DNA from 4 places in the Arthrobacter sp. LAPM80 genome. Region 1 is predicted to be linked to each of the others. Evidence: riboswitches for the same ligand, from Rfam matches in the RefSeq annotation. Region 1 holds a riboswitch; each other region holds the start of a gene.
The links. A riboswitch is a leader RNA that binds a small molecule or an ion and turns the genes downstream of it on or off. The one in region 1 is predicted to bind thiamine pyrophosphate.
Positions count from the first base shown of each region.

Region 2: it holds a riboswitch for thiamine pyrophosphate, as region 1 does, so the genes downstream of both, thiD (bifunctional hydroxymethylpyrimidine kinase/phosphomethylpyrimidine kinase) here and AAGW05_RS08245 (ECF transporter S component) in region 1, are expected to answer to the same signal.
Region 3: it holds a riboswitch for thiamine pyrophosphate, as region 1 does, so the genes downstream of both, AAGW05_RS11390 (3-oxoacyl-ACP reductase) here and AAGW05_RS08245 (ECF transporter S component) in region 1, are expected to answer to the same signal.
Region 4: it holds a riboswitch for thiamine pyrophosphate, as region 1 does, so the genes downstream of both, thiO (glycine oxidase ThiO) here and AAGW05_RS08245 (ECF transporter S component) in region 1, are expected to answer to the same signal.

Region 1 is NZ_JBCHVD010000006.1:89,084-93,271, forward strand. Features, by position in the region: gene AAGW05_RS08240 (ABC transporter ATP-binding protein) at 1-1,349, opposite strand, end outside; gene AAGW05_RS08245 (ECF transporter S component) at 1,352-1,990, opposite strand; TPP riboswitch at 2,037-2,154, opposite strand; gene AAGW05_RS08250 (beta-N-acetylglucosaminidase domain-containing protein) at 2,327-4,188, opposite strand, start outside.
Region 2 is NZ_JBCHVD010000008.1:146,269-150,456, reverse strand. Features, by position in the region: gene AAGW05_RS10470 (Rne/Rng family ribonuclease) at 1-1,576, shown strand, start outside; TPP riboswitch at 1,694-1,792, shown strand; gene thiD (bifunctional hydroxymethylpyrimidine kinase/phosphomethylpyrimidine kinase) at 1,782-3,401, shown strand; gene rplU (50S ribosomal protein L21) at 3,794-4,102, shown strand; gene rpmA (50S ribosomal protein L27) at 4,163-4,188, shown strand, end outside.
Region 3 is NZ_JBCHVD010000009.1:143,298-147,485, reverse strand. Features, by position in the region: gene AAGW05_RS11405 (family 20 glycosylhydrolase) at 1-119, opposite strand, end outside; gene AAGW05_RS11400 (malonic semialdehyde reductase) at 441-1,070, opposite strand; gene AAGW05_RS11395 (ATP-binding protein) at 1,228-2,529, shown strand; TPP riboswitch at 2,582-2,675, shown strand; gene AAGW05_RS11390 (3-oxoacyl-ACP reductase) at 2,732-3,496, shown strand; gene AAGW05_RS11385 (LLM class flavin-dependent oxidoreductase) at 3,496-4,188, shown strand, end outside.
Region 4 is NZ_JBCHVD010000009.1:17,612-21,799, reverse strand. Features, by position in the region: gene AAGW05_RS10760 (FUSC family protein) at 1-602, opposite strand, end outside; gene AAGW05_RS10755 (MarR family winged helix-turn-helix transcriptional regulator) at 694-1,200, shown strand; gene thiE (thiamine phosphate synthase) at 1,796-2,473, opposite strand; TPP riboswitch at 2,488-2,613, shown strand; gene thiO (glycine oxidase ThiO) at 2,608-3,858, shown strand; gene thiS (sulfur carrier protein ThiS) at 3,855-4,094, shown strand; gene AAGW05_RS10735 (thiazole synthase) at 4,154-4,188, shown strand, end outside.

The DNA of each region.
Region 1 (4,188 bases):
GGACTCGCCGCAAGCACCGTCGCAACAGAGAGCCGGCGCTTCTCACCGCCGGACAGCGTAAAAGGATTCGCCCCGGCAAGATGCTCAAGCCGCAGGCGCACCAACAGTTCCCCGACCGCCTCCTCGCCGCGGCCAAGCAGCTTCGGCGCGTGCATCAGCTCATCCCTGACGCTGCCGGCAATGAACTGGTGCTCGGGCTCCTGGAAGACAGTGCCGATCCGGCTGATCAGTTCCCGCCCACGCCATTTCAACGGCGAGGATCCGGCCCCGCGCGACAGCCCGGGCAGTGCCGCAAGCTCCCCGCCAACCGGCGGCAGCAAGCCTGCAACTGTCAGCGCAAGCGTAGATTTTCCCGACCCGTTCGGGCCTGTCACACTCAGCGCCTCCCCCGCCATAACCTTGATGGAAGGCACGATTGCGGCCGGCACCACCGGGTGCCGCCTGCGTCCCTTGGTGCGGGAGACGGCAAGAGCCGACGCTTCAAGCAACAGGCCGGTTCCGGCGTCGTCCATGGGGATGCGCAAGCCTGGATTGACGCGGGGCCGGACGTGGGGGACATATCCGGGCACCCAAATTCCGGCGCGTGCCAGAAGATCGCGGCTTTGCGCCAGGACCGCGGCGGGCGGGCCGTCGAAGAGGACACCGCCGGGTTCGCCGAGCCTGTCGGGGGCCAGGACGACGATCCTGTCAACGACGTCGAGCCAGACGGAGACCCTGTGCTCGACGACCACGAGGGTTGCGCCGGTTTCGTCGAGGCTGCGGCGGACCGCATCGCGCACCTCCATGACTCCGGCGGGGTCGAGGTTGGCGGTGGGTTCGTCAAGCAGCAGCAGTCCGGGGCGCATGGCGAGCATGCCGGCCAAGCCGAGGCGCTGTTTTTGACCACCTGAAAGTGCGGAGCTCGGGTGGTCCAGGGGCAGGTCAAGGCCCACGGATTCAAGGGCGTCATGCACGCGGCGCCAGATTTCCTCCCGCGGGACGGAAAGGTTTTCGGCGCCGAACGCGACATCGTCGCCAATGCGCGAGAGGACCACCTGGGAGTCGGGGTCCTGTTGCATGAGACCGGCCCGGCCGCGGGATTCCGCCACGGGACGGCCGTCAATGAGCAGTTCACCTACCTCGTTGGCCTCCTCGTCCTCGCCCAGCACACCGGCCAGGGCGTGCAGCAGCGTTGACTTGCCCGCGCCGGAGGGGCCGAGCAGCAGGACCCGCTCCCCCGGCGCGATGTTCAGATCAAGGCCGTGGACGGCCCGGCCCCGGCGGCCCGCATGCTGGAATCCCCAGCCCCGGGCGGTGACCCGCACCGGAGCCCCCCGGTTCCCGGCGCCGTCGTTCCTGTTGGAACCCACGGCTAAACCACCCGTTCCGTGGCGGCTCCGCGGGAGGGCAGGTTGGCCAGTGCACCGGTCCGGGCCAGGCCGCGCACCGCGAGCCAGGAGAGGATCCCGGCAATGACGGCCCCAGAAACAATGGCCAGGACCACGTAGACCAGCTTCCATTCAAAGGCCCAGACGATGTTCCAGAGAAAGCTGTCATTCAGGCCCATGGCCAAGCCTGCAAGCGCCCCCGCGAGCACGGAAACGGGGAGCGTGAACTTGCGGTAACGGAACAGGGCAAACGCCGCCTCCGCGCCGAGGCCCTGGACCAGGCCGGAAAGCAGCACAGTGAAGCCAAAATGCGTGCCCAGCAGGCCTTCAACACTTGCCGCGATCAGCTCGCAATACAGTGCGGCACCGGGCTTGCGGATTACCAGACCGCCCAGGACGCCTGCAATCAGCCAGCCGCCGCCATACAGTCCGGCAACGGGCGGGAAGGCGATGGTGAACGCGCTAATCAGGCCGTAGCCGGCGGACCATAGCCAGAAGATGACACCCACGGCGGCACCGAGGACCGACACCACAACGATGTCAACAACCCGCCAGCTGCTCTTGCGCGATGCCTGGTTGTGCTTGTTTTGCGCGGCGTTTTCGCCGGCCAGTGACTTGTTCATGAGTCCTCCTTTTCAGGAGGGGCGGCCGCAACGGTATTTCCGCGCAGCCGAAGAGAACTCGACTCCCTTCGCCGGTACTAACCGGAGCAGGTTCGAGGGTCTGCGGCGAACCGCACTCTCAGCGCCGCTACCCAGGATGGGTGGACGCTCCCCTGTCGTGTTTGAATTGCGGCTTCAGCATACCCCCGCTGCATGCCGGGGGGCCAATGTGTCTTATAAATGCCCCCTTGCGTCGAGGCGGCCGGGCCGGGCGGCGCCCGGCACGGCGCACAAAAAAGCACCGCGGGAGCCTGCCCGTTGGGGCGGACTCCCGCAGTGCTTTCCTGGTGCTGGTTCCTAGTGCTGGCGCACCGAGCGGCGGCGGGCAAGGATCAGGCCGCCAAGCATGAGGAGCATGGCGATCCCGCCGGCCGCACCAAGGTTGAAGCCCGTGCTGGCGAGGTCATCACCAGTCGCGGCTGTGGTGGTCGCAGTGGTGGCTGCACCGTTTGCGGTCTTGGTTGCAGTCATGGTCGGCGTGCCGGTGTTCTCCGACGTCGCACTGGCGCTGGCCGTGGCACTGTTGCTGGCACTGGCAGACTCCGTCGGAGTGGAGGATTCCGTTGCTGTTGCGGTAGCCGACGCAGTAGCGCTCGGCGTAGCACTAGGTGAAGGTGTTGGGGTCGGTTCAACTACGTCACCAACGTAGGGGCCACCCGCCACCGGGCCCGTGGCCCGCAGTCCGAGTTCGTACACGACAGGCTTGTCGCCGGCGGCACTGACTGCACCCGGGGTGAACAGGATGCGGACACCCTCGACGGTTGCCTGGTTCAGGACGGCTTCCTGGAAACTCAGCGCCGGGTTCAAGGCACCCAGGGTGACCCATGCGCCGTCGACCTTCACCTGCAGGTCACCGGCCACATTGCCAACCACAACGGCCGATTTCATGGCGGCCGGGGCATCCATGATGTAGCTCAGCTGCGATCCCGCAACCGGCACGGCGGCCGACTCGAAGGCCGTGCCGATGCTGGCGTCGAACGCACTCTCAGCCCCTGTGCCGTTGGCCCCTGGCAGGTTCGTGCTCAACTTCTGCGTGGCTTCGAACGCCTGGAATTCACGGATCTTGATCCACTGCCCTCCCGTGTTGGTCCCCGTGGCAACAAGGCGGATGTAGCGGGCCTTGACTGGTGTGTCGAAGCTCTGCTCGATGCGCGGCTTGCTGTCATAGGTTCCTGCGGCCGTCCAGGCGGCGTTGTCCGTGGAGTACTCAACGCGTCCGTGGTAGAACATGTCGCCTGTATTGGAATCAGAATCGGCCTGCTGGATCACGACCTTGCCAACGTCCTTCACGGCGCCCAGGTCGATGGTCACGCTGGAACCGACAACCGGCGGGGCGCTTGACCACCACAGGCTGCTGGCGTCCCCGTCCACCATCCGAGAGGTGGCGTAACTCTGATACGTGGGCAGGGAGGATGTCGCAGTGGCCGCGAAACGGTTGGCCGATGCCACGGGGGTCAGGTTCAACCAGGTGTTGTAGCGCTGCTTTGCGGCTGTCGTGAAGATTTCAAACAGGCCGTCACCCACAGAAGGGACGATGACGTTCGCCTTGGTGCCAATGTTGTTCGGGCCGACGTCGGATACGGTCGCTCGCTTGGCGAGGGCCATCTCGGAATTTGCAGCCAGTGCGCCGTCAGTGGCGGCAACGCCCTTGCCGTTCTTGATGGCTTCAAGCATGGAGATTTGCTCCTGCATGGCCGTGGCCCAATGGGCGGCCGCATCAATCCACGGCTTGGAGTCTGCGTAGAAGCCTCCCATGGCCATGGTCGCCAGGGTTGTGGGGCCGGCCTTGATGATTGCCAGGCGGTCCTTCAGGGGCGCCATGCCTGCCGCGTTGCCCGCGTCGAAGGCGGTCCAGAATGAGGCAATATCCGCTGTCAGCGCCGGAGCCGTCTTGGAGGTGGGGCGATAGGGCTTCCAACTCTGGTTCAGGTCCACGAATGTCTCAAGAGATTTGCGGACTGCCACGTCGGGGCCTGCAAGCTCGGTGATGATGGCGGACTGCGTGGTTGCCGCGTTGTAGACGGGGCTGTTCCAGGAGTAGTCACCAAAACCCGCCAGGGCGATCATTGAGGCATAGGCCTCGATCATCGGGTTCGAGGTGATGCCGTCAATGTGCTTGTACAGGTTGGGATCGCGTCCTTCCAGCGGATTGAGGAAGA
Region 2 (4,188 bases), on a different contig from region 1:
GGACCACCTGCCCGAAAACGCCGGCGTCATTGTGCGCACGGCCGCAGAAGGTGCCAGCGAGGAAGAGCTGACCAATGACATCAACCGCCTGCGCGCCCAGTGGGAAGGCATCAACGAGCGGGCCTCCTCGCACAAGACGCTGGCGCCGGAGATGCTGTACGGCGAACCCGACCTGACCATCAAGGTTGTCCGCGACGTTTTCAACGAGGACTTCACCAAGCTGATCGTCTCCGGCGAGGACGCGTGGGACACCATCGAGGCCTACGTGACCTATGTTGCCCCGGATCTGCTTGACCGCCTCGAAAAGTGGAGCCAGCCCGAGGACATCTTTGCCGCGCACCGTATTGACGAGCAGATCAACAAGGCCCTTGAGCGCAAGGTGTTCCTTCCCTCCGGCGGCTCCCTTGTCATTGACAGGACCGAGGCCATGACGGTGGTTGACGTCAACACCGGCAAGTTCACCGGCTCCGGCGGCAACCTTGAAGAGACAGTCACCAAGAACAACCTTGAGGCTGCCGAGGAAGTCGTGCGCCAGCTGCGCCTGCGCGACATTGGCGGCATCATCGTCATCGACTTCATCGACATGGTGCTCGAGTCCAACCGCGATCTGGTGCTGCGCCGTCTTGTCGAGTGCCTGGGCCGTGACAGGACCAAGCACCAGGTGGCCGAGGTGACAAGCCTGGGCCTGATCCAGATGACGCGCAAGCGCATGGGCACCGGCCTGCTCGAGGTCTTTGGCGAGCAGTGCCCCACCTGTGCAGGCCGCGGCATGGTCACGCACGAGATCCCCGTCGAGCACCGCCGCACGCACAGCCCCGCCGTCGAAGTTGCGCAGGTCCATGCCCCCAAGCAGGAGAACCGCGACAACGACCGCACGGCCAACCGCTCGACCCGCAGCGAACGCAAGCGAAATCGCAACCGCACGCAGCAGCCCGAAACCGAGCAGCACCAGGAAATCGCCCCGGCGCCTGTCGCGGATGACGTGAGCGACGCCCAGAAGGCGCAGCGGGCCCACGAGGCACGTGCCGCGCTGGCGAACATTGCCGCTGCGGCTGCCGCCTCGCACCACGAGCACGATGGCGACGAGCACCACCACGCCCCCGCGCCCAGCGAGACAGTCTTTGCGGATGCGTCGGAACCAGCCGATGTGTCCGATGCGGCAACCCTGACGCTGGGCGGGGAAGCCATTGAGCTGCCTCGCGGACACCACAACGACGGCGGCAGCACGCCGGGCACGAACAATGCCGACCACGCTGCGGCCCTCGCAGGACTGGCCCAGGCCCTGGACCAGCTCGCTGCCCCCGGCCACGAGACGTCGCACGACTCCTCACACGAGAGCGATGCCGATGCTCCCGAAGCTGGCGGCGGCAACCGTTCACGTGCACGTAGGGGACGCCGCAACCGCAGCGCCCGCAGTGCACAGGGCGGGGCCGATACCGCAGTGGAGACCATGGAACAGGTTTCTGCCGGCCAGGGATCCGCAGCGCACAGCAGCGCCGCGGCTGCGCCACCCGTGGTGAAGAAGGCGGCCGAGCCGATCATCCTTGGGGTTGGAGTGCCGGCCTCGGAGCTCTAAAACGTCACACCCCTTCCAACTGACCCGCAGCCGTGGTCGAATATGACGCGTTTTCGCGTGTTATTCGACCACTGCTGCGGGTCAGTTGTTCAAAGGGGAGGGGACCGCACTAGGCTGGGGAGCGACACGGGGTGCCAGGCCACCAGGGCCGGCTGAGACAATACCCGTTGAACCTGCCCGGTTAGCACCGGCGAAGGGATGTCCCATGACAACCAGCACCTTTGTGGCCCCTGCCAGCGAGATTTCCGCACAGCCAGGGGAGGCTCAGCAAGCAAGTCACCCTGTGAACCATCCACGGGTCCTGAGCATTGCAGGCTCTGATCCGTCCGGCGGTGCCGGAATCCAGGCCGACATCAAGTCAATATCCGCCCACGGCGGTTACGCCATGGCGGCCATCACCGCACTTACCGCCCAAAACACCCAGGGGGTGCAGGGCGTCCACGTGCCGCCGGCAGCGTTCCTTGCGGCGCAACTTGATGCCGTCTCCTCGGACGTCATGATCGACGCCGTCAAGATCGGCATGTTGGGCACCGCGGAGGTCATGAACACCGTGGGGGAGTGGCTGAGGCGGACCCGGCCGGCCGTCGTCGTGCTTGATCCCGTCATGGTGGCCACCAGCGGGGACGTGCTGGTGGATCCGGAAGCCCGCGACGCACTGCTAGAGCTGTTCCGCAACGTACATCTGGCAACCCCGAACATCCCGGAACTGGCGGTCCTCCTTGACCGCCCGCAGGCCGCCGATTGGCAGGAGGCGCTTGAACAGGGCCGGGAGCTGGCGGCCGCGCACGGGATCCTCGTGCTGGTCAAGGGCGGGCACCTGCCCGGGGAAGAGTGCCCCGATGCACTCATCGGGCCCGACGGCACAGTCCAGGAATTCACTGCCCCCCGCATCGACACCCCCAATACGCACGGCACCGGCTGCTCGCTCTCGGCAGCCGTGGCCACACTCCAGGCCCATGCAACCCTCCGGCCCGCCGAAACCGGGGCTGAACGGGCCGGCGGCTGGTCCGAGAGTGTGCGCCTTGCCAAGGCCTGGCTGGGCATGGCACTTGAAACCTCGGACGCGCTTGCCGTGGGCAGCGGGGCGGGACCCGTCAACCACCTGCACGCCCTGTGGGAAAGTGCCCAGCCGGTGCCCGGCAGCTTCGCCCGGATGGTGTGGGAGGACTGTGCGCCGCAACGTGAAGCCATCTTTGCCCTTGGCTTCATCAAGGAACTGGCAGCCGGGACCCTGCAGCGCAGCCGTTTCGCCTACTACCTTGACCAGGACGCCCAGTATCTTGGCGCCTATTCACGCGTCCTTGCCCGCGCCAGCTCGCTCGCGCCGACGGAAGCAGAGCAAAAATTCTGGGCCGGCGGGGCGCAAAACTGCATTGACGTGGAAATGGCACTGCACCGCGACTGGCTCAGCCAGTACCCGCAGGAGCCGGCCACGTTGCCCGGCCGTGCACAGGGCCCGGCAACCAAACATTATGTCGACCACCTGCAGGCAATCGCCTTCACCGGCAGCTACGGCGAGGTGGTGGCCGCGGTGCTGCCCTGCTACTGGCTCTACGCCGAGGTGGGCCGGGTGCTGCATGCCGACTACCTCTCCTTTGACGGCGAGCACCCGTACGGCAACTGGCTGCAAAGTTATGCGGACGAGGATTTTGCCCGTGCCACGGAAACCGCCATTGGCTTCGCCGACGCGGCTGCGCGCGGGGGATCGGCTGCACAACGCGAACGCATGAGGGCGGCCTTTGCCCATTCCGCGCAGTACGAAGTGGACTTTTTTGCGGCCCCGCATGTCCATGTGGAAGCCGGCGATTCTGACTTGCGTGATTAACCACACCGCCTAGTGGGGCAAATAATTAGCGCGTCACCCCCCTAAATGACAAAAAGTCCGGCCAATCGCGCTAATGTTGCTAAGTGCAGTTTCAAGACCTCCAAGTTTTCCTGACAAACCATGTTTGTCAGGCGGCAGTGGAAGGACGCGAAACCAGTGTCATTTGCCCCCGGGGACAGAATTAGCGTATTCTTGTTCTTCGGTGCTTACGCCAACACCTAGGGCAACCACTCCATGGCAGAACTCCATTGAGGTCCACGGCGTTGAGGCACATAGTATGCACACCGCGTCTGTTCAATCTTGAACTGCGGCGCATGCGGTTGGCAATGGTCAAACATGATCAGTGCCGGCATAAAAACTTTGTAATAACGTCGAGAGAAGTGAGTTCCCCAGTGGTGTACGCGATTGTCCGCGCAGGCGGCCGTCAAGAAAAGGTTTCCGTAGGAGACCACGTGACCATGAACCGCGTCCCCGGAGGAGTCGGCAGCACACTTGAGCTGCCCGCTTTGCTCTTGGTTGATGGTGACAAGCTCACCACAGCCGCTAAGGACCTGGCTAATGTAAAGGTTACGGCTGAGAAGTTGGAGGATCTTCGCGGGCCGAAGATCGTCATCCAGAAGTTCAAGAACAAGACCGGCTACAAGAAGCGCCAGGGTCACCGTCAGGAACTGTCCAAGGTCAAGATCACTTCAATCGCTTAATCAAGCGCAACGAAGTTCGATCCACTTAGATACTTTTAGCAAAAAGGCAGGCATTTTCAAATGGCACATAAAAAGGGTGCGAGTTC
Region 3 (4,188 bases), on a different contig from region 1:
GAAGCCAGGGCGAGATTGGTCGACGCAGGGTCACCGGGGGCGGCCATCACCGGAGGGGCTGCCATGGTCAGGAGCATCGCCGGTGTCACCACCGCCATCGCTAGTGTTTTTTTCCACATGGAACGCAAGTTTTTGTCCTTTGCTGAACGGAGAGATACAAATCACACAAACTGTATGTTATCGATAGCAATCGCGAAAGGGCAGATATGTTCGGCACGTTACGTGCCGCAGGGCAGTGCCGAGCTGACATGACGGGTTCAGGGTTTTTGCTTTCGCTGATCCGATGCCTGAAAAAGCGTCAGAAGAACTTCCTCGCTCCGATCACCAACACCGCTCCATTTGGCCCTGGGGCACAAAAAGGCGCGCTACCTGTGGTGAAAAACCGCGGGCAGCGCGCCGGTGTCCCCTTTCCGGCGGGGCCGGAGGGACGGGGTTGATTGTTACAAGGTTTCGGTGGCCGTCTCGAAGCTCAAGCGGGGGAGCCGGGCGCGGGAGGCGTCTTCTGCGGGCTTGCCAAGGTTGACCACCATGATGGTCGTGCGGGATGTGTCGGCGTTGAATTCGGCGTCGATGCCGGCGGCGTCCATTCCCGTCATGGGGCCAACGGCCAGACCTGCGGCACGGGCGGCCAGGATGAAGTAGCCGATCTGCAGGTGCGCGTTGCTGTGCCCCATGGCGTTGCGTGTCTCAACGCTCGCCTCAAAGGTGGGGACCATTCCGGCCATGTGGGGCGCAGTGGTGGTGAGTAGGTCGTGCCACTCGTTCGTGAAGCTCAGGATGGCAACCATGGGGGCCGTCAGGGTCTTTGCCTTGTTGCCCTCATTCATGTGTTCAACCAGCCGCTGGCGGGCTTCACCGGAGCGGACCCAGGTGATGCGCAGGGGCTGGATGTTCATGGCTGTGGGGCCCATCTTCGTCAAAGCGTAGACGGCCTGCAGTGTCTCATCCGAGATTTCCTCATCCGACCAGGCGTTGGCGGTGCGAGCCTCAAGGAACAGCGCCGCGGCAGCCTTGGGATCCAGGATGAGTTCGTCGTTAAGTTCGATTTCGGTGGCAATGTCAATACTCAAGGTTCTGGTTCTCCTAATGCTGAGTGCACGGATGCTGCAAAGATTGTTTTCATAGAGTTACAGCGTTGCGGCACCCGGAATTGTTTCCCGTTTTGCCGTGACGTGGGACACAGTGACATGATGCAGGTCAGCGTCAACGCAAAGGAGCGGCAGTTACATGACGGCATGGACCATCCGGGATTTTCATTCACAGGACGTCGAGGGCATCCTCGAGTTGTGGCAGTCGCTGCGCGAAAACGGTGTTGATCCCGTCTATGACCTCTCCGAAGTCCTGGCGTCCTGCGAGAAGGACCATGCCGTGGTGGCCATCCAGGGGGACCAAGTTGTCGGTGCGGCTGTCGGACGGGCCGCCCATGATCAAGGATGGATAGTCTTTTTGGCAACGCTGCCCGTCCTCCGCGGCAAGGGCATTGGTACCCTGCTGCTGGCCGCCGTGGAAAACCGTATGGCCACGCACGGGCTGAACAAGCTCTCGGCGCTCATGCCGGAGACGGAAACGCGGGTTGAGGCCTTCACTAACCGCGGCTTTGTGGTGAAAAAGAACCTGCGGTACTTTGAACGGCGCATCCCGGTCCAGCGCGCGGAACGTGGCGCCTTGGAGGAATTGGGTGGCAGGGTCCTCCCGCGCGACTTGTGGGACCGGGTGGCCGGAATGGCAGCCGAAAAGGAACTGCTCGAGCGCAGGCTCGTCATGCCGTTGGCCGAGTCGGCACTTGCCGAGGAATTCGGCGTGGTGCCGCCACGCGCCGTTGTGCTTTTCGGTCCTCCCGGGACAGGCAAGACAACCTTTGCCAAGGCCATTGCCTCGCGACTTGAGTGGCCGTTCGTGGAGGTGTTCCCGTCCCGCCTTGCGGGGGAATCCGGCGGGCTCGCCGGTGCGCTGCGCCAGACCTTCCTTGAAATTGCGGAGTTGGAGCACGTTGTCGTCTTTATTGACGAGGTCGAGGAGATCGCTTCGCGGCGTTCGGGGGAGCCGCCGTCGCCCATGCAGGGTGTCACGAACGAGCTGCTGAAGATCATTCCGGCGTTCCGTGACCAGCCCGGCAGGCTGCTGGTGTGCGCCACGAACTTCATCCGGTCGCTCGATTCGGCGTTCTTGCGCCACGGCCGCTTCGACTACGTCATCCCCATCGGCCTGCCTGACGACGAGGCCCGCACAGCGATGTGGAACCGCTTCATCCCCGAGTCCGTGCTGGCGGACGTGGACGTGCCCCGGCTCGTCGCGGCCAGCACGGGTTTCTCGCCCGCGGACATCGAGTTTGCCGCCCGCAGCGCCTCCCAGCGGGCGCTGGAAAAGGCCGTGTTCGACGCCGGCCCCGGCCCGGGTGCCGACGGCGCCGTCCGCCGCGGCCCGGTCACGGCGGACTATTTGGAAACCATCGCCGAGACGAAGGCGACCGTCAGCGACGCCGTCGCCCAGGACTTCCTGGAAGACATTGACGCCCTGGCCCGGACATAGGGGAGCGCCGTAACAATGCGCGGGGACGCGGCGGGACTGGGCTAGACTCGCTGGCAGTGACACGGGGTGCCCCTTCGGGGCTGAGAAGAACACCCGTTGAACCTGATCTAGTTAGTACTAGCGAAGGGATGTCATGCCGGTTTCCGCGCAGCCAATCTCGCGCGCCCGTGCCATCTTTTCGCCTTATTCAAGGTGGAACATCATGGAATTGTCAGAACAAACCGTCCTTGTCACCGGCGCCGGCCGCGGCCTCGGGACCGCCATCGCCAGGGCGTTCCTGGATGCCGGTTCCCGCGTGGTGGTCAACTACCGCAACAGCGAGGAGGGCGCACGGGCACTGGCCGCTTCGGCCGGTGCGGGGAAGGCGTACGCAGTGCGGGCCGACGTCACCAGCCAGGAGGAGGTTGCCGCGATGTTCAAGGAGGCGGAACGCCACTTCGGCAGGCCTGTCACCACGGTGGTGAACAACGCGCTGGCGGACTTTTCCTTCAACGGAGACGCCCGACCCTCGGCCGGTGAGATCTCCTGGGCCAACTTTGACGCCCAGTTTTCAGGTTCCGTCAGGGGAGCGCTGAACACGGCCCAGGCTGCCCTGCCCGGCATGCGGGCCGCCGGCTGTGGTCGGATCGTAAACATCGGCACCAACCTCTTCAGCAACCCCGTCGTCCCGTACCACGACTACACCGCCGCCAAGGCGGCACTGCTGTCCCTGACCCGCACCCTTGCGGCGGACCTGGGCCCCGAGAACATCGGCGTGAACATGGTCTCCGGCGGGCTGCTGCGCACCACCGACGCGAGTGCCGCCACCCCCGACGCGGTGTTTGACTACATTGCTGGGGCAACCCCGTTGCGCCGGGTCACGACGCCGGCCGAGCTCGCCGACGCAGTGCTGTTCTTTGCCTCCCCGTGGGCCCGTTCCGTGACGGGTCAGAACCTCATGGTCGACGGCGGGCTGGTGATGAACTGATGGCCGCCTCCGCATCCGGGCCCCAGAAGCCGGGGCGCCGATTGCACCTGAACGCGTTCCTGCACGGCTGCGGCCACCATGGGGCGGCGTGGCGGCTGCCGGACTCCCCGCTGGAGGGGCTGGCCGACATCGGCCTTTACGAGCGGCTGGCCCAAACCGCCGAACGGGGGCTCTTTGACGCCATCTTCTTCGCCGACGGGCAATCCGTGGGGGATCCCTCCGCCGGACCGTTGTGGCACCTGGAACCCTTGACGGCGTTGGCCGCCATCGCACGGGCCACCGAGCGGATCGGCTTGGTTGCCACCGTCTCCTCGACGTTTTACGAGCCCTTCCACGCTGCCCGGATGCTCGCCTCTCTGGACCACATCAGCGGCGGCCGTGCCGGCGTGAACGTCGTGACGTCCATGTTCGACGCCGAGGCCCGCAACCACGGAATGGACTCCCTGCCGCCGCACGGGGAGCGCTATGCACGCGCCGCCGAGTTCATCGAGGTGCTGTACGGGTTGTGGGATGGATGGGACGCTGACGCCATTGTGGCCGACCGCGCCGGCCGTTATGCGGACACCTCAAGGATTCGCCCGCTGCTGCACGCCGGTCAACACTTCAGCGTGGACGGCCCGCTGAACGTGCCGCGCCCGCCGCAGGGACGCCCCGTGCTGTTCCAGGCCGGCGCCTCCGAACCCGGGCGGGAG
Region 4 (4,188 bases), on a different contig from region 1:
GTGACAGCGGCAATGGCACGGGCCACGGCGAGGCGGGCCGGGCCCATCGGGGCAATAAGGGCCGGAGCCATGGCCACCATCCAGCCGACCACGACGCCCAGTCCCAGGGCGGCGAGGACGCGGGGAATGGCGTCGAAGGTGTGTGCGTAGCCGGCGCCGGCGGAGGCTGCGAAGACGAGGATCACCACGCCAGGTCCCATGATCCTGAAGGCGGAAAACACGGGTGCGGCAAGGCCTGCGATGAGTGCGAGTGCCAGGATTTCCAGGCCCGTGGGCACACCCGATGCACCCATGAGGGCGCCGACACCCGTCGCCACAAGCATGGCGGCGGCGACGATCACCAGCATCACCCCAAGCCGCTTATAGGGCTGGTAGCGGCCGAAGGCGCTCGTCAAGGCGCCGAGGGCAGCGATGCCGGAAAGCTGCTCCTGTCCCAACAGACCACCCGCCACCAGGACCAGGGTCGCCGCGATGCCCACCTTGATGGCCGGTGCGAAAATGGCGTCGGCCGGGCGTAGGGCAAAGGAGTTCCGCCAAGTGGCACGGGCGGCGGGATGGGTCAGTGCTGTGCGTGTGTGGTGGATTCGGGTGAGCTGGGGCATGCTTCAATGATATCAAGTATTTTACTAGTAAAATATATGTAAGGGATATGAGAGTTCTCTCCTTGATGCGGCGGACGCCTAGACTGACATGATGGATGCAAAACCGGCAAGGGGAGACTTCGTCGACAGGGTCCGCCACGGCTGGGCCAGGAACTGGCCCGACCTTGATGTCGCAACGGTTGAGGTCATGGGGCGGATCACGCGGATTGCCGCCCTGACCAACCAGCGCGTTGAGCGGGACCTGGCGCCCGTGGCCGTCACCCGCGCCGAGTTTGACGTGCTGTGCACGCTGGCCCGGGCCGATTCGCCGCTGCGGGCCAGTGACGTCACGGCCGCCACCATGCTCAGCGGGGCATCCACCACAAAGAATGCCGAGCGGCTTGTCCAGCGCTGCCTGGTTGAAAGGCTGCCCTGGGAGCTTGATGGAAGGGTTGTCCTATTGCAATTGACCGAACAGGGACGGGACCTGGTGAACCGGGAATTCCCCCACTTCCTGGAGCGTGACAGCCAGGTGCTCGAGGGCCTCAGTGCCAAGGAACAGGTGCAGCTTGCATCGCTCCTGCGCAAGGTCGCGCTCAGGGCCGAGACTGTGGATTAAGCGGGGTGCGGGCACAGCGCCCACATCGGGCAGCGATAGTTCGAGGCGGTCGGTGGTGAGTGCCGGGACTATGGTGGCTGCGTGCTGTTCCAGCACCTGCAACAGGCTGGCCCCTGTCACAACCCCCAGCTTCAACCCGGCGGTATGCAATGCACGCACAAGCTCACGCGCGGCCCGGCGGACGGGGCTTTCACGGGCAACCCGGGCCGCATATTCGGCGTCAATCGCCGGCAACAGGCGCTCCACGGCCTTGGCAGTATCTTGCCCCGCAGTCTCCGGGACGGCTTGCCCCGCGGATGCTCCCGGCCTTGTGCCGAGGCCTCCTGCTGGAGCGTAATTCACAGGGGTTAACGGAACCGCTCGATTCGGTTTCCCGGAGCCGTCTGGCCGGCACATGGCTCAGGACTGCGCCCGCCACCTCGCGCTTCTCGGCCTAGACTAATCCCGTACCACCCAGCCCGGAATCCCGATGATCCGGGGCGATCCGACACCTGCCGCACCAGCAAGGAGGCCGGTAATTTCACGCTGCGTCATGGTTTGCATCCTCGGGTGGGGCACAGTGCTTGATTGGAGCATCGTGCCGACGTCGCGAAAATCAGCCCAGCGAGGGCAACCGTGACAACAATTCCTGTGCGGCCGACGTCGGATCTTCAGCGTCGGTGATGGCCCTGACAACCACAATGCGGGACGCACCGGCGGCAACCACCTGGTCCACATTGCCCAGGTCAACCCCACCAATGGCGAACCACGGCTTGGCAGTATCCAGGGACGCGGCGTGCTCGAGCAGGGAAAGCCCGACGGCGGCCCGGCCCGGCTTCGTGGGGGTGGCCCACAGAGGCCCCACGCAGAAATAATCGGCATTTGGATCGGCGGCAGCGGCCGAAACCTGTGCGCGGTCATGGGTGGAAAGCCCTATCGAAACAGTCTTCACCAGGGAACGCGCCGCCGGAAGGGGCAGGTCCTTTTGACCTACATGGAAGACAGGGGCGCCGCTAAGCATGGCAATGTCGGCCCTGTCATTCACGGCCCACAGCTTTCCGCATTCCTGCGCCACAGACCGCAAGACGGCCAGTAGTTCAAGTTCCCGGGCCGCCTCAAGCGACTTGTCGCGCAGCTGGATGATGTCAACGCCGCCGGCGTAGGCGGCCCGCAGGAAATCGGCGAAATCACCCTGCCGGGCACGGGCATCGGTGCACAAATACAGCCGGGCAGTATCGACTGAGGGAATGGAATGTTTGGTGGCGGCGTCATGGATGGCCGAATTTGAGCTCATGTCTCATAGACTAATGCAGTACCGCGGGAGCCAGTGAAGCTGGCTGAGAGGGCGCCGACTGCGCCGACCGAAATACGCCCCACGTGGGCGTGGAACCTGATCCGGATCATGCCGGCGTAGGGAAGGAGAGCATTGTGGCATCCATTGTGTCTGACATTTTGACCACCGAGGTTGCCGTTATTGGCGGCGGAATTGTGGGCCTCGGCATCGCCTGGGAAGCCCGGCGGGCGGGTCACACCGTCACAGTCATCGACCCCACACCGGCCGCCGGGGCAACGTTTGCGGCCGCCGGAATGCTGGCACCCGTCAGCGAACTCCACTACCAGGAGGAAGAACTCCTGGAGCTGACCCTGGCTTCGGCGGCCCTGTGGCCTGACTTTGTGGCGTCCCTGCCGGCCGGTTTGCACACGGGATTCAACACCTCCCCGACCCTGATTCTCGGAGGGGATCCGGCAGACCGAAAGGCGTTGTCGGACCTGCGGGACGTTCAAACCCTGCATGGCCTGGAGGTTGCCCAACTTTCCATCAGGGAGGCCCGTGCCCTGGAGCCCATGGTGGGCCCGCACATTTCCTGCGCCTACCTGGTTGGGTCCGACCACCAGGTTGATCCGCGGGCCATGGCTGTGGCATTGCAGGAGGCGCTGGTGGCTGCGGCCCCCGCATCCGGCCGTCCCCATGAGGGGCATCCGTTTGTGGCCGAGGAAGCCGTGGGACTGCTGCACGAGGACCCCGAGGACAACCGATCAGCCGTGACGGGTGTGCAATTGGCTGACGGCCGGCGGGTCCTCGCCCGGGAGGTCATCGTGGCCAACGGCCTGGGCGCGCCGAAACTCCACGGCCTGCCCGAAGGCCTCACACTGCCCGTCCGCCCCGTGTACGGTGACATCCTGCGCCTGCGGGTTCCCGGGCACCTGCGCCCGCTGACCACCGCAACCATCCGCGGCATGGTGCGCGGACTGCCGGTGTACATCGTGCCGCGCGATGACGGCACGGTGGTGATCGGTGCCAGCAGCCGCGAGGACGGATCGGCAGGCGTCAGCGCCGGGGGAGTGCATCAGCTTCTGCGCGACGCCCAGGTCCTGATGCCGGCCGTTGCCGAGCTCGAACTCATCGAAACGACGGCCCGCGCGCGCCCCGGCACCCCCGACAACGCACCCCTGCTTGGCAGGGTTGCCGGACCTGGCGGCAGGGACGTCACCGGCCTGATCATCGCCACCGGCTTCTTCAGGCACGGCGTGCTCCTGACCCCGATCGCCGCCCGCATCACGCGGCAATTGCTCACAAACATCACCGACCTGGCGTGGGAACGCTTCAGGCCCGACCGCTTTTCGCACGCACGCCAGCCGGTCCGCAACGCCGGCCCAACCACCCAGGAGCCCTCATGAGCACCATCAACATCAACGGCGCGGCCCAGCCGTACGCCTCAGGAACCACCGTTGCCGACCTCGTATCGGCCATGACGGGCAAGGCTCTGTTGGCCAGCGGACAGGCGGCCGACGGCGGACGGCTGGGTGTCGCCGTCGCCCGCAACGCAGACATTGTGCCGCGCAGCCAGTGGGCGGCGACGCAGGTGCAGGACAATGACGAGCTTGAAATCGTCACGGCCGTGCAGGGCGGCTAGGGCATGAACGGCACCAAACACACCAACATCCAACATCTCCGGACCGAAAGCGAACGACCATGACTGAAACACTTGCCGGCAACGGCGCACGGAT